Regions from separate parts of the Pectobacterium wasabiae CFBP 3304 genome, predicted to be linked through region 1. Evidence: predicted binding sites of a transcription regulator. Region 1 holds the regulator's gene; the other holds the start of a gene.
What was found. The regulator ArgR, encoded in region 1, controls arginine synthesis, uptake and breakdown. The targets are predictions, from matches to a motif close to ANTGAATAAAAATACANT.
Positions count from the first base shown of each region.

Region 2: argC (N-acetyl-gamma-glutamyl-phosphate reductase) is a predicted target of ArgR. The motif match lies at 2,863-2,880, and genes of this name have one in related genera.

Region 1 is NZ_CP015750.1:2,516,495-2,522,056, forward strand. Features, by position in the region: gene dnaG (DNA primase) at 1-730, opposite strand, end outside; gene rpsU (30S ribosomal protein S21) at 884-1,099, opposite strand; gene tsaD (tRNA (adenosine(37)-N6)-threonylcarbamoyltransferase complex transferase subunit TsaD) at 1,327-2,340, shown strand; gene argR (transcriptional regulator ArgR) at 2,410-2,880, opposite strand; gene mdh (malate dehydrogenase) at 3,350-4,288, shown strand; gene A7983_RS11440 (helix-turn-helix domain-containing protein) at 4,354-4,617, opposite strand; gene A7983_RS11445 (DNA-binding protein) at 4,806-5,192, shown strand; gene A7983_RS11450 (DNA-binding protein) at 5,441-5,562, shown strand, end outside.
Region 2 is NZ_CP015750.1:2,023,669-2,029,230, reverse strand. Features, by position in the region: gene argH (argininosuccinate lyase) at 1-846, opposite strand, end outside; gene argB (acetylglutamate kinase) at 909-1,682, opposite strand; gene argC (N-acetyl-gamma-glutamyl-phosphate reductase) at 1,720-2,724, opposite strand; gene argE (acetylornithine deacetylase) at 2,927-4,078, shown strand; gene A7983_RS09145 (GntR family transcriptional regulator) at 4,133-4,846, shown strand; gene A7983_RS09140 (starvation-sensing protein RspA) at 4,850-5,562, opposite strand, start outside.

The DNA.
Region 1 (5,562 bases):
GGCGACCTTTATGAAAAATCTCTGTTTCCGGCGAGTTAAGATACTTTGGTGTACCGTCGCCTAATACGCGTCCGCCAAAGGCAATCACTCGACCCCGTTTGTCGCGGATAGGAAACATCACACGCTCACGGAAGCGATCATACGTTCGGCCTTGATCGTTAGTCACCAGCATGCCGGCATCGTTCAATGTGCTGCGATCGTCATTATTTCGGCCAAAGCGTTTTAAAACGTTATCCCAGCCGGGCGGGGCGAAGCCAATCGCAAAATGGCTGATGACGTCTGCGCTTAAACCGCGCTGTTGCAGATACTGTAACGCTGGCGTACCCACCGACTGAGTGAGCGCTTGCTGATAAAACCCGCTGAGCTGACCCATCAATTCGTACAGGCTTTGCCGCTGGTGGCGCTCTAACTGGGTTGGGCCTGTGCCCGTTTCATAAGGCACTTCGAGGCCATATTGCGTGGCAAGTTCTTCAATGGTTTCAACGAATTCGAGACGATCGTAATTCATCAAAAAGTCAATGGCGTTGCCGTGCGCGCCACAGCCAAAACAGTGATAGAACTGTTTGTCACCGTTTACGGTGAATGAGGGGGTTTTTTCGTGATGGAACGGACAACACGCATGGTAGTTCTTGCCCTGCTTTTTCAGTTTGACGCGCGCGTCAATGAGATCGACGATGTCGGTGCGAGCCAGCAGGTCATTAATAAATACGCGTGGGATTCGTCCAGCCATAAGCCCCTGGTGTATACCTTATGTAACGTAGTCACATTGGATATAGCTTATAAACGACAACAAGCCGCGCTCCCTTTCGGAAAGCACGGCCTTCGTATGCAACTGCTAAGTCTGCGGATTAATCACGCGTAGGAGGGAGAACCCTCCTGAAAATTAATACAGACGAGTGCGGCGTGCGTTTTCTCGAGCCAATTTCTTCGCGTGACGTTTCACTGCAGAAGCTTTAGCGCGCTTACGTTCGGTCGTTGGTTTTTCATAAAACTCACGACGACGAACTTCAGCCAGAACGCCTGCTTTTTCACAGGAACGTTTGAAGCGACGCAGAGCTACGTCGAACGGCTCGTTTTCACGTACTTTAATTACCGGCATGTGCCTCTCACCTCAATAAATTCGGTTTGCCGCTGGCCTTGTGCCAGCCTTTTCAAAATGGTGCGGAATTCTACTGCAAACGTGACGCCTTTGTAAAGCATTGCGGTGATCATAAAACGCGCAACCGAGGCCAGCACAGAAATCAGGCCGCTTATGGTAGACTATCCACAGTTTGAAGCAAGCTGCATTTACCGCGTGCTTGTATCGTCATCAAGGTAGGAACAGTAATGCGTGTATTGGGTATCGAAACATCCTGTGATGAAACTGGCGTGGCCATTTATGACACAGTAACCGGTTTGCTCGCTAATCAATTATACAGCCAGGTCAAATTGCATGCTGACTACGGTGGCGTAGTGCCTGAGCTTGCCTCACGTGACCACGTGCGTAAAACGGTGCCGTTGATTCAGGCTGCGCTGTGTGAAGCTGGGTTACAGGCAGGTGACATCGATGGTGTGGCTTATACCGCTGGGCCTGGTTTAGTTGGCGCGTTATTGGTGGGCGCGACTGTCGGTCGTGCTTTGGCGTTTGCCTGGGGGGTGCCAGCGATACCTGTGCACCACATGGAAGGGCATTTGTTGGCACCAATGCTGGAAGATAATCCGCCAGCGTTTCCCTTCGTTGCGCTGCTGGTTTCTGGTGGCCACACGCAGCTCATCAGCGTGACGGGCATTGGTGAATACCGTTTGCTGGGTGAGTCGGTTGACGATGCGGCGGGTGAAGCATTTGATAAAACCGCCAAGTTACTGGGTTTGGATTATCCAGGTGGCCCAATGTTGTCGAAAATGGCGCAGGCAGGTGATCCTCATCGCTTTACATTTCCACGCCCGATGACCGATCGGCCGGGGCTGGATTTCAGTTTCTCTGGGCTAAAAACGTTTGCTGCTAATACGATTCGTAGTAATGGCAATGACGATCAAACGCGCGCCGACATTGCACGTTCATTTGAAGACGCTGTCGTGGATACGCTGGCTATCAAGTGTCGTCGTGCGCTGGATGAAACAGGTTTTAAACGACTGGTCATGGCAGGGGGCGTGAGCGCCAACCGGACGTTGCGCCAGCGTTTAGGTGAGGTGATGGCAAAACGCGGTGGTGAAGTATTTTATGCGCGCCCCGAATTCTGCACGGATAACGGCGCGATGATTGCCTACGCGGGCAGCGTTCGTCTGGTTCATGGTGCGAGCCAGACGCTTGGTGTATCTGTTCGACCACGCTGGCCATTGGCTGAATTGCCCGCAGTGTAAGCATTCGAGTGATCATCGCTACGTGTAGCAGATTCTACACGTAGCAAAAAGCGGCAGCGGACGAGCTAATTACAACTCTTGTTCGAATAACACCAAAATTGCTTCGTAAAGCTGTTTGACACTGAAGCCTCTTGCTGGCGTGGTGAAGATGGTGTCATCACCCGCGATGGTGCCCAGAATGCCTTCAGATTTTCCTAGTGAGTCTAGCAGGCGGGCTATGAGCTGCGCGGCACCTGGGCTGGTATGAATTACGATAACAGCGTCATTGTGGTCTACGTCCAACACCAGATTCTTTAGCGGGCTGGACGTGGTCGGGACACCGAGTTCGGCAGGGAGACAATACACCATCTCCATTTTGGCATTGCGTGTGCGCACTGCACCAAATTTCGTTAGCATGCGTGACACTTTGGATTGGTTGATGTTTTCAAACCCTTCGTCTTGCAATGCTTGAACAATTTCACTTTGGGAACTGAACTTCTCTTCCTTTAACAGCGCTTTGAACGCTTTAACGAGGTCTTCTTGTTTTGTCGAATTTCGCATTCTGCACCGGATTAATTGTTATGGTTAATCTTCTTATTATGCAGTTGTGTGAATTTTTATGCAATTAAATTGCGTATAATTCCAGTCTATTTCCCCAGATATGCGCTAGCTGCTGTTTTCAAAAAAATTCAGTCTCTCGGCAGTCCGAAAAATGCGCCCTGCGTCACATAAAAGTAAATCAAATGTTATCAGAATGATGTTGTTTGGACGTCGTTGATCGGTGTAATGTAGCGCACTGGTTAAACGCACGTGAATTAACACCACGTTATAGCTCAATAGCTTATTAACTTTACTTACCTTTCGAACGAATGGCTGTTTTTGATTTATTATTAGAGACATAGCGTATTTTTATCTCTCATGTTATTTGCAGAAAGATAAGTAAACTGATTTTACCTTTATTTTTTATATTCTGTTTATAACCAAATGAATTCACGGCACTTTTTTATTTTACGATAATAAGGAGTTTAGGATGAAAGTTGCAGTTCTCGGAGCAGCAGGTGGTATCGGTCAGGCACTCGCACTCCTCCTCAAAACCCAGCTTCCTTCAGGTTCAGAACTATCCCTTTACGATATTGCTCCGGTAACGCCGGGTGTTGCTGTCGATCTGAGCCATATTCCTACCGCAGTGAAGATCAAAGGCTATAGCGGTGAAGATGCTAAACCAGCGCTTGCTGGTGCGGATATCGTACTGATTTCTGCCGGTGTGGCACGTAAACCTGGTATGGATCGTTCCGATCTGTTCAACGTCAACGCAGGTATTGTGCGTAACCTGGTTGAGCAAATTGCGGTGACCTGCCCGAAAGCCTGCATCGGTATCATCACTAACCCAGTGAACACGACCGTCGCTATCGCAGCCGAAGTGCTGAAAAAAGCCGGCGTATACGACAAAAACAAACTGTTTGGCGTAACCACGTTGGATATCATCCGTTCCAACACGTTTGTTGCTGAGTTAAAAGGCAAACAGCCGCAGGATATTAACGTGCCGGTTATCGGTGGACACTCAGGTGTGACGATTCTGCCTCTGCTGTCTCAGGTTCCTGGCATCAGCTTCAGCGAGCAGGAAGTGGCTGATCTGACCAAGCGTATTCAAAATGCAGGTACTGAGGTTGTTGAAGCCAAAGCAGGTGGCGGATCGGCAACGCTGTCTATGGGACAGGCTGCTGCGCGTTTTGGTTTGTCTCTGGTCCGCGCACTGCAAGGCGAAAGCGGTGTGGTGGAATGTGCTTACGTTGAAAGCGATGGTAAACATGCCCGCTTCTTCGCTCAGCCGATTCTGTTAGGTAAAGATGGCGTCGCTGAACGTAAAGACATTGGCGCATTAAGTGCGTTTGAGCAAAATGCACTTAACAGTATGCTGGATACGCTTAAGCAGGATATTGAGTTAGGCGAGACCTTCATCAAGAACTAATCATTGCGATTGTTAATAATACGCAGAATAAAAAGCCGGAGATCGACATCTCCGGCTTTTCTTTTTTAATCGGGGCGGATGAGTTTTTTTCTGTCGATAAGCTCATTGGTTTCTGGATTGTAATATCGGCTGGGCCAAATCTCTGATGGGTGAATACTCAGCGCATCGGCGATAAGCCATTCCCCCTTGGGCCAAGGTCGTGAGAGCGCGTTAGCTAACGTAGATGAGCTTAATCCGGCTGCTCGCGATACTGCCGCCAGCGTTGTATTTTTCTTGCGCAGTGCAGCAATGATATCAGCGGGATGCCAGTCTTGTTTCCTTAAAATCATAATCCTTCCCTTATTTGCTATAAGACGACTGTAGATTAGTGGTATAAATAACGGATGTTAGTTATATGCCGAGCTAACATGACATTATTATTTGGAAATAATATAGCATTAATTTTCCTTAAAATTCTCAATATATTTCCAAAATAAACGCGTTTTTGTTAGGGATGGCACTATCAGGATGAAAGGCAATGAAAAAAGAGTGGTTTGCTACCAGCGAATTGGTTGGAGTCGGCGGCCTTCCGAAATCAAGACAAGGATTGAATAAGCGCGCCCGTGAGGATGGATGGGAGAAACGCCGCCGCAAAGGCGTCCAGGGACGGGGAGTGGAGTATTCAATTCACAGCTTGCCGGAGACGGTAAAACAATCCCTATTACTCGACATCGAGCCTTCCGCCTACTCGGCGAGACAGCCTGCGGCATTAGCCGTATGGATGCAGATCTATCAGCAACTATCTGAAAAAGAAAGAGATGAGCTAATCGCTTATATTCTACGGGTCGGGGTGTCTACTACGCTGAGCCAGTTGGGTATTACTCCTTCAGGTGGGGACGTTGCCTCATCAATGGAGATTGGCTGATTTGCCACTGATACGTGCTCTGGTCGTTAATCTTAGCGATAGAGAGGAACCTGTATTGTCTTTTGCTTTGTAGCCGTGTTCTGGCTGCGATGTTTGGGCATCGCGCTGGATTTAATCATTTCTTCTATTACTTAGATGTGTCGGTAACGCGTAAAAGTTAGCGGTTTAGGTAATTATAGTCTACTATATGGAAACTTTTGGGCGAGTTGACGTAATGCCTGTTCAAAACAAACAAGGGAGTGACGAATATGGACAAAGAATGGTTTGCAACAAGTGAGCTGGTTGGCGTAGGTGGGTTGCCTAAGTCACCGCAGGGACTGAACAAACGGGCGCGAGACGACGGTTGGGAAAAGCGCAGGCGTAAAGGCGT
Region 2 (5,562 bases), 490 kb from region 1:
CTGTGGCATCAGGGAGGAACCCGATGTCACACGGTCAGACAGCTCGACGAACGCCGCTTCACCGCTGTTGAAGAAGATCAGATCTTCGGCAAAACGTGACAGATGGATCATGCCGATCGAGGCGTCGGACAGCAGTTCCAGTACATGATCGCGATCGGAAACCGTATCCAGACTGTTGCGCGTCGCCGAGGCGAATCCCAGCCAGCCTGCCAACTGTTCACGGTCAATCGGATAGGCCGTTCCTGCCAGCGCGCCACAGCCCAGCGGGCTGACATCCAGACGCTTCAGCGTATCTTCCAGACGGCTTTCATCGCGCACCAGCATTTCATGATAAGCCAGACACCAGTGTGCAAACGTCACCGGCTGTGCACGCTGCAAGTGGGTGTAACCCGGCATTACGGCATCTTGATTCGCTTCTGCCGTCGTGACCAGCGCCTGACGCAACTGGCGTACTGACAGCAGCAGCTCTGCAACCTGCGCCTTGCACCACAGCTTCAGGTCGGTTGCGACCTGATCGTTACGGCTACGGCCGGTATGCAGTTTTTTACCCAAATCACCGACTTTCTCAATCAGGCGCAGCTCAACCCAACTGTGAATGTCTTCTGCATCGCTTTGCAGGATGATCTCAGGATCGGCTTGTACCTCAACTAGCAGCGCATTCAGCGCCTGTTCCAGTTGTTGCTGTTCCTGCTCGCTGAGCACATTGACCGTCACCAGCGCTTTCGACCAGCCGATCGAGCCAACGATGTCCTGTTCCGCCAGACGGTAATCAAACCGCAGTGAGTCATTAAATTGTTTAAAACGCTGATCTGCTGCCTGACTAAACCGACCGCCCCACAAAGCCATAACCCTTACTCCCAAAAATTTAATTCATGTTGGTATGGCATCATGCCATACCCAGAAACGACTTACGCCAGAATACGTGTACCAATCGCCACGCCGTTAAACAGCGCAGGCAGTTGCTCCGCATGACGCCAGCTAGCGATATCAACCGGACGACCCAGCGCACGAGCAGCATCCAGCGCGGCATTGACCTTAACAATCATGCCATCGGTGATGATGCCTTGAGCAATCAACTGCTCGGCTTTCTCTGCCGTCATTTCGGCAATACGCTGGCCTTTACCGTCCAGAATGCCGCTCACGTCAGACAGCAGGATTAAATCCGCGCCCAGCGTTTGCGCCAGCGCCGTCGCCGCCTGATCGGCGTTGACGTTCATCAGATCACCCTGCGCCGTAATACCGATGGAGCTGACGACGGGCAGATAGCCCGCGGAGAGCAGCGTATTCAGTAACGCAGGCGATCCCGCTTCCGCTTTACCGACAAAGCCCAGGGACTCATCTAACTGCGTTACCGTCGTACTACCACCGTCGCCCAGGCACAAGCCCACTGCGTTGATATCGTGCTTCTTCGCCCATGACAGCAGGGTTTTGTTGGCAGAACCGGCCAACGCCCCGGTGATGATGTCGATCTGATCGGCTGGCGTGACGCGCAGGCCGTTTTTCTTCACGACAGGCAGCGACAGTTTCTTCATTAGGTCATCCACCAGGCAGCCACCACCGTGCACAATCACCAGCGGGCGCTGATGCTCCTGACGGTAAGCCACCAGCGCGGTGAACAGACGCTCCAGTGCTTCTTCGCTATCCAGTAAAACGCCACCTAACTTGATAATTAACGGATTCATTATGCTTCACGCCTCGAAATGTCGGGACCAGTAGTGATTAAATTAACGATTGGGTTTCAGGGAAACCAAAACGAATGTTCATGCATTGCACAGCCTGTGCCGCCGCGCCTTTCAATAAGTTATCTTCGGTTGCCACGACGATGAGGTGCTCACCGTCAACCGAGAAGCCAATATCGCAGAACGGCAGGCCAACAACGGATTTCAGCGCCGGGACGCCCTTATCATACAAACGAACCAGCGGCTTATCGTGATAAGCATTGTGATAGGCTTCGGCGACATCCTGCTGGGTGATGCCCGGTTGCAGGCGACAGGTGATAGTTTCCAGAATGCCGCGGGCAAAGTTGCCCAAATGTGGCGTGAAGATCACTGGCGTGCCGAGGTGCGTTGAAATTTCAGGCTCATGACGGTGGTTGAAAATACCGTATGGTTGCAGGCTGACTTCACAGAAACTGTTGGTCATCGATGCTTTACGTCCTGCCCCACTCACGCCGCTGACGGCATTAATCACTGGCCACTGGGCCGGATTCAACAGTTGCGCATCCAGCAGTGGTTTCAGCGCCAACTGTGCAGCCGTTGGATAACAACCCGGCACGGCAATCAGTTGTGCCTGTTTTACGCTTTCAGCGCGCCATTCGGCCAGCCCGTAAACCGCTTTTGCCAGCCAGTCAGTGTGCTGATGTTCAAAGCCATAATAGCGGCGATAAAATTCGGCATCCTGTACGCGGAACGCGCCGGATAAATCAAAAACAGTACAGCCTGCCGCCAGAAAAACCGGGGCCAGATCGTGGCTGACTTTATGGTCGGTCGCCAGAAAAACGACATCCACGCCTTTCGCCGCTTCTTCAACATCGGTCAGCGGTTTTACCGGTACATCGATGATGCCTTTGAGCTGCGGATGTAAATCAGAAATCAATTTTCCTGCATCGACACTTTGCGCAGAAACCATCAAAGCGGTTATGTTCATCTGTGGGTGACGGTTCAGGTAGAGCGCAAGCTCAGCGCCGGTATAACCACTTGCACCAACAATCAGCGTATTCAGCATGGGATCCGTATACCTTCTTATTTATCTATGGAACAGGTAACAGGGTTCACCAGCGTCGATACGCTGTTCACCCGAGAAACTCAGTGAAAGTGACGAATCGTCATCGCCGCACCTTTGGGTTTCCTTTCGCCGAGCAATATTGTATTTTTATTCAAAATAAATGCATGAATATTGATACTATCCTAACCAGAGGCTGTCAACAGTGAAGATGAATTTACCCCCTTTTATTGAGCTATATCGGGCATTGATCGCCACACCGTCCATCAGTGCCACCGACAGCGCGCTCGATCAAAGTAATCATACCTTAATCAACCTGCTGGCAGGCTGGTTCGGCGATCTCGGCTTCCACGTAGAAGTCCAACCGGTCCCCGGCACCCTCAATAAATTTAATATGCTGGCGCGGATTGGTGAAGGAAAAGGTGGCCTGTTGTTGACAGGGCACACCGACACCGTCCCGTTCGACGATGGCCGCTGGACGCGCGACCCATTCACACTGACCGAGCACGACAACAAGCTGTACGGTTTAGGTACAGCGGATATGAAAGGCTTCTTTGCCTTTATTCTGGATGCCTTGCGCGATATCGATCCCACCAAGCTCACGAAGCCGCTCTATGTGCTGGCAACCGCCGATGAAGAGACGACCATGGCAGGCGCAAAGTATTTCTCCGAATCCACGCAGATTCGCCCAGACTGCGCCATCATCGGCGAACCGACCTCGCTGCAACCGGTGCGGGCGCACAAAGGCCACATGTCCAACGCGATCCGTATTCAGGGACAGTCCGGCCACTCCAGCGATCCTTCGCGCGGCGTGAACGCCATTGAGCTGATGCACGAGGCGATTTCTCACTTGCTGGTGTTGCGTAACACGCTACAGGAACGCTATCACAATCCAATTTTCCACATTCCTTATCCCACGATGAACCTTGGTCATATTCACGGTGGCGATGCCGCCAACCGTATCTGTGGCTGCTGTGAACTGCATATGGATATTCGTCCGCTGCCGGGTATTACGCTTAACGATCTCGATGGACTGCTGTCTGAAGCGCTTGAGCCTGTTAGCCAGCGCTGGCCGGGTCGGTTGACCGTCAGCGAACTGCATCCGCCGATCCCTGGCTATGAGTGTCCGCCCGATCACCGTCTGATATCAGTCGTGGAGAATCTGTTGGGAACGAAAACGGAGATTGTGAACTACTGCACCGAAGCACCGTTTATTCAGACGCTATGTCCGACACTGGTCCTGGGGCCGGGCTCGATCGAGCAGGCGCACCAGCCGGATGAATATATTGATACCGCGTTTATCAAACCGACACGGGAACTGATTTCGCAGGTTATTCATCACTTCTGCCACCACTGATCCGACGCAAACGGCCCTGTCAGTCACGCTGGTAGGGCTATTTTGAGACAGCACATGAAAAAGAAAGATTTCATTGCGCAGGATTTACTGAGCAAAATCTATCAGCACACCGATCCGCTGCCAGAAAAGTTACCGCCGGAGCGCCAGTTAGCGGAAGAATACGGCGTGTCGCGCTTCACTATTCGTCAGGCGCTGGAAAAGCTTGCCAGTATCGGCGCGATCCATATGGTGCAAGGATCGGGTAACTTTATTAATCAGGGCGTGCGCAGTAACCCGCTGGTTTATAACTCGATTACCGAAAAGAAATTTACTCAGATTTCATCTCGCCTGCTTAGCCTACATAAACGGCTACCGAACCGAGAGGAGCAGCAGGTATTTGCTATCGGCGAAAATTCGTTCATCTGGGAATTCAGTCGGTTACGTTATGTCGATAACCGCAAAGTACAGATCGAGATCTCGAAAATGCCTGCCGCAGACTTCCCGGAGATGAGTCAGAAGATTATTGAAGGTTCTATTCAGCAGTATGTGCTCAGCAAGGGCTATGCGATTTCACACTATCTGACACATTATCAGGCGGTTAACATCACCAAAGCACAGGCTGAGCTACTGGGTTGCAAGAAAGGTACGGCAGCGATGCATATCCTTAATCGCGGTATTTTACAGGGTGGTCGCGTGTACGAATCGAGCGACATCATCGACATTAACTACGCCTGTACCTACGTCATCCCCTTCAACCGCGATAACCTGACCTTCCGCCAGTCACCGTAAGACTCAAGGCGTATGCATCGTGCCATCCGGCAGGCGGCTTTGCGTCCACTCGTGCGGACGATAGACGACGGGGAACTGCCGTGCCGCGTCCAGATCGATCCCAACGCCGATACCGGGGCGTTCAATCGGATACAGATAACCATTCTCTGGTTCCACCGCCTGCGGGAAAACCTTGCGGGTGTTTTCCGGGTAAGCGACAAACTCCTGAATCGCGGCGTTATGCAGGTGGATATTGAGGTGAATATTGACCGCCGCGCCGATAGGCGTCATATCCGGTGGGCAATGCCACGCCAGCCGAACGCCAAAGTTCTGACAGAACGCGCCCAGTTTCAGCGCTGGCGTAATCCCGCCAATCTGTGAGACATGACAGCGAATGAAATCAACCTGGCGGTTAATCACCAGATTTTGCCACTCGGCCGGGTTGTTAAACAGCTCTCCCGTAGCCAGCGGCACCGCGCTCTGACTGCGGATCTGCGCCAGCCACTCGTTTTGTGCAGGCGGCAAAATATCTTCGATAAAATAGGGACGATAAACTTCTACTGCTTTGGCGAACTGCACGGCCTGATTCGGGAACAAGCGCTCATGAACATCATGTAGGATGTGAAAACGATCGCTGTATTTCTCCCGTAAGGCACGGAACATGGCGAGCGTGTTAGCCATGTACTGATCCTGGTCGTAATAGGCTCCCTCCGTTGGCTGCCGCGTGCTGTGCAGCG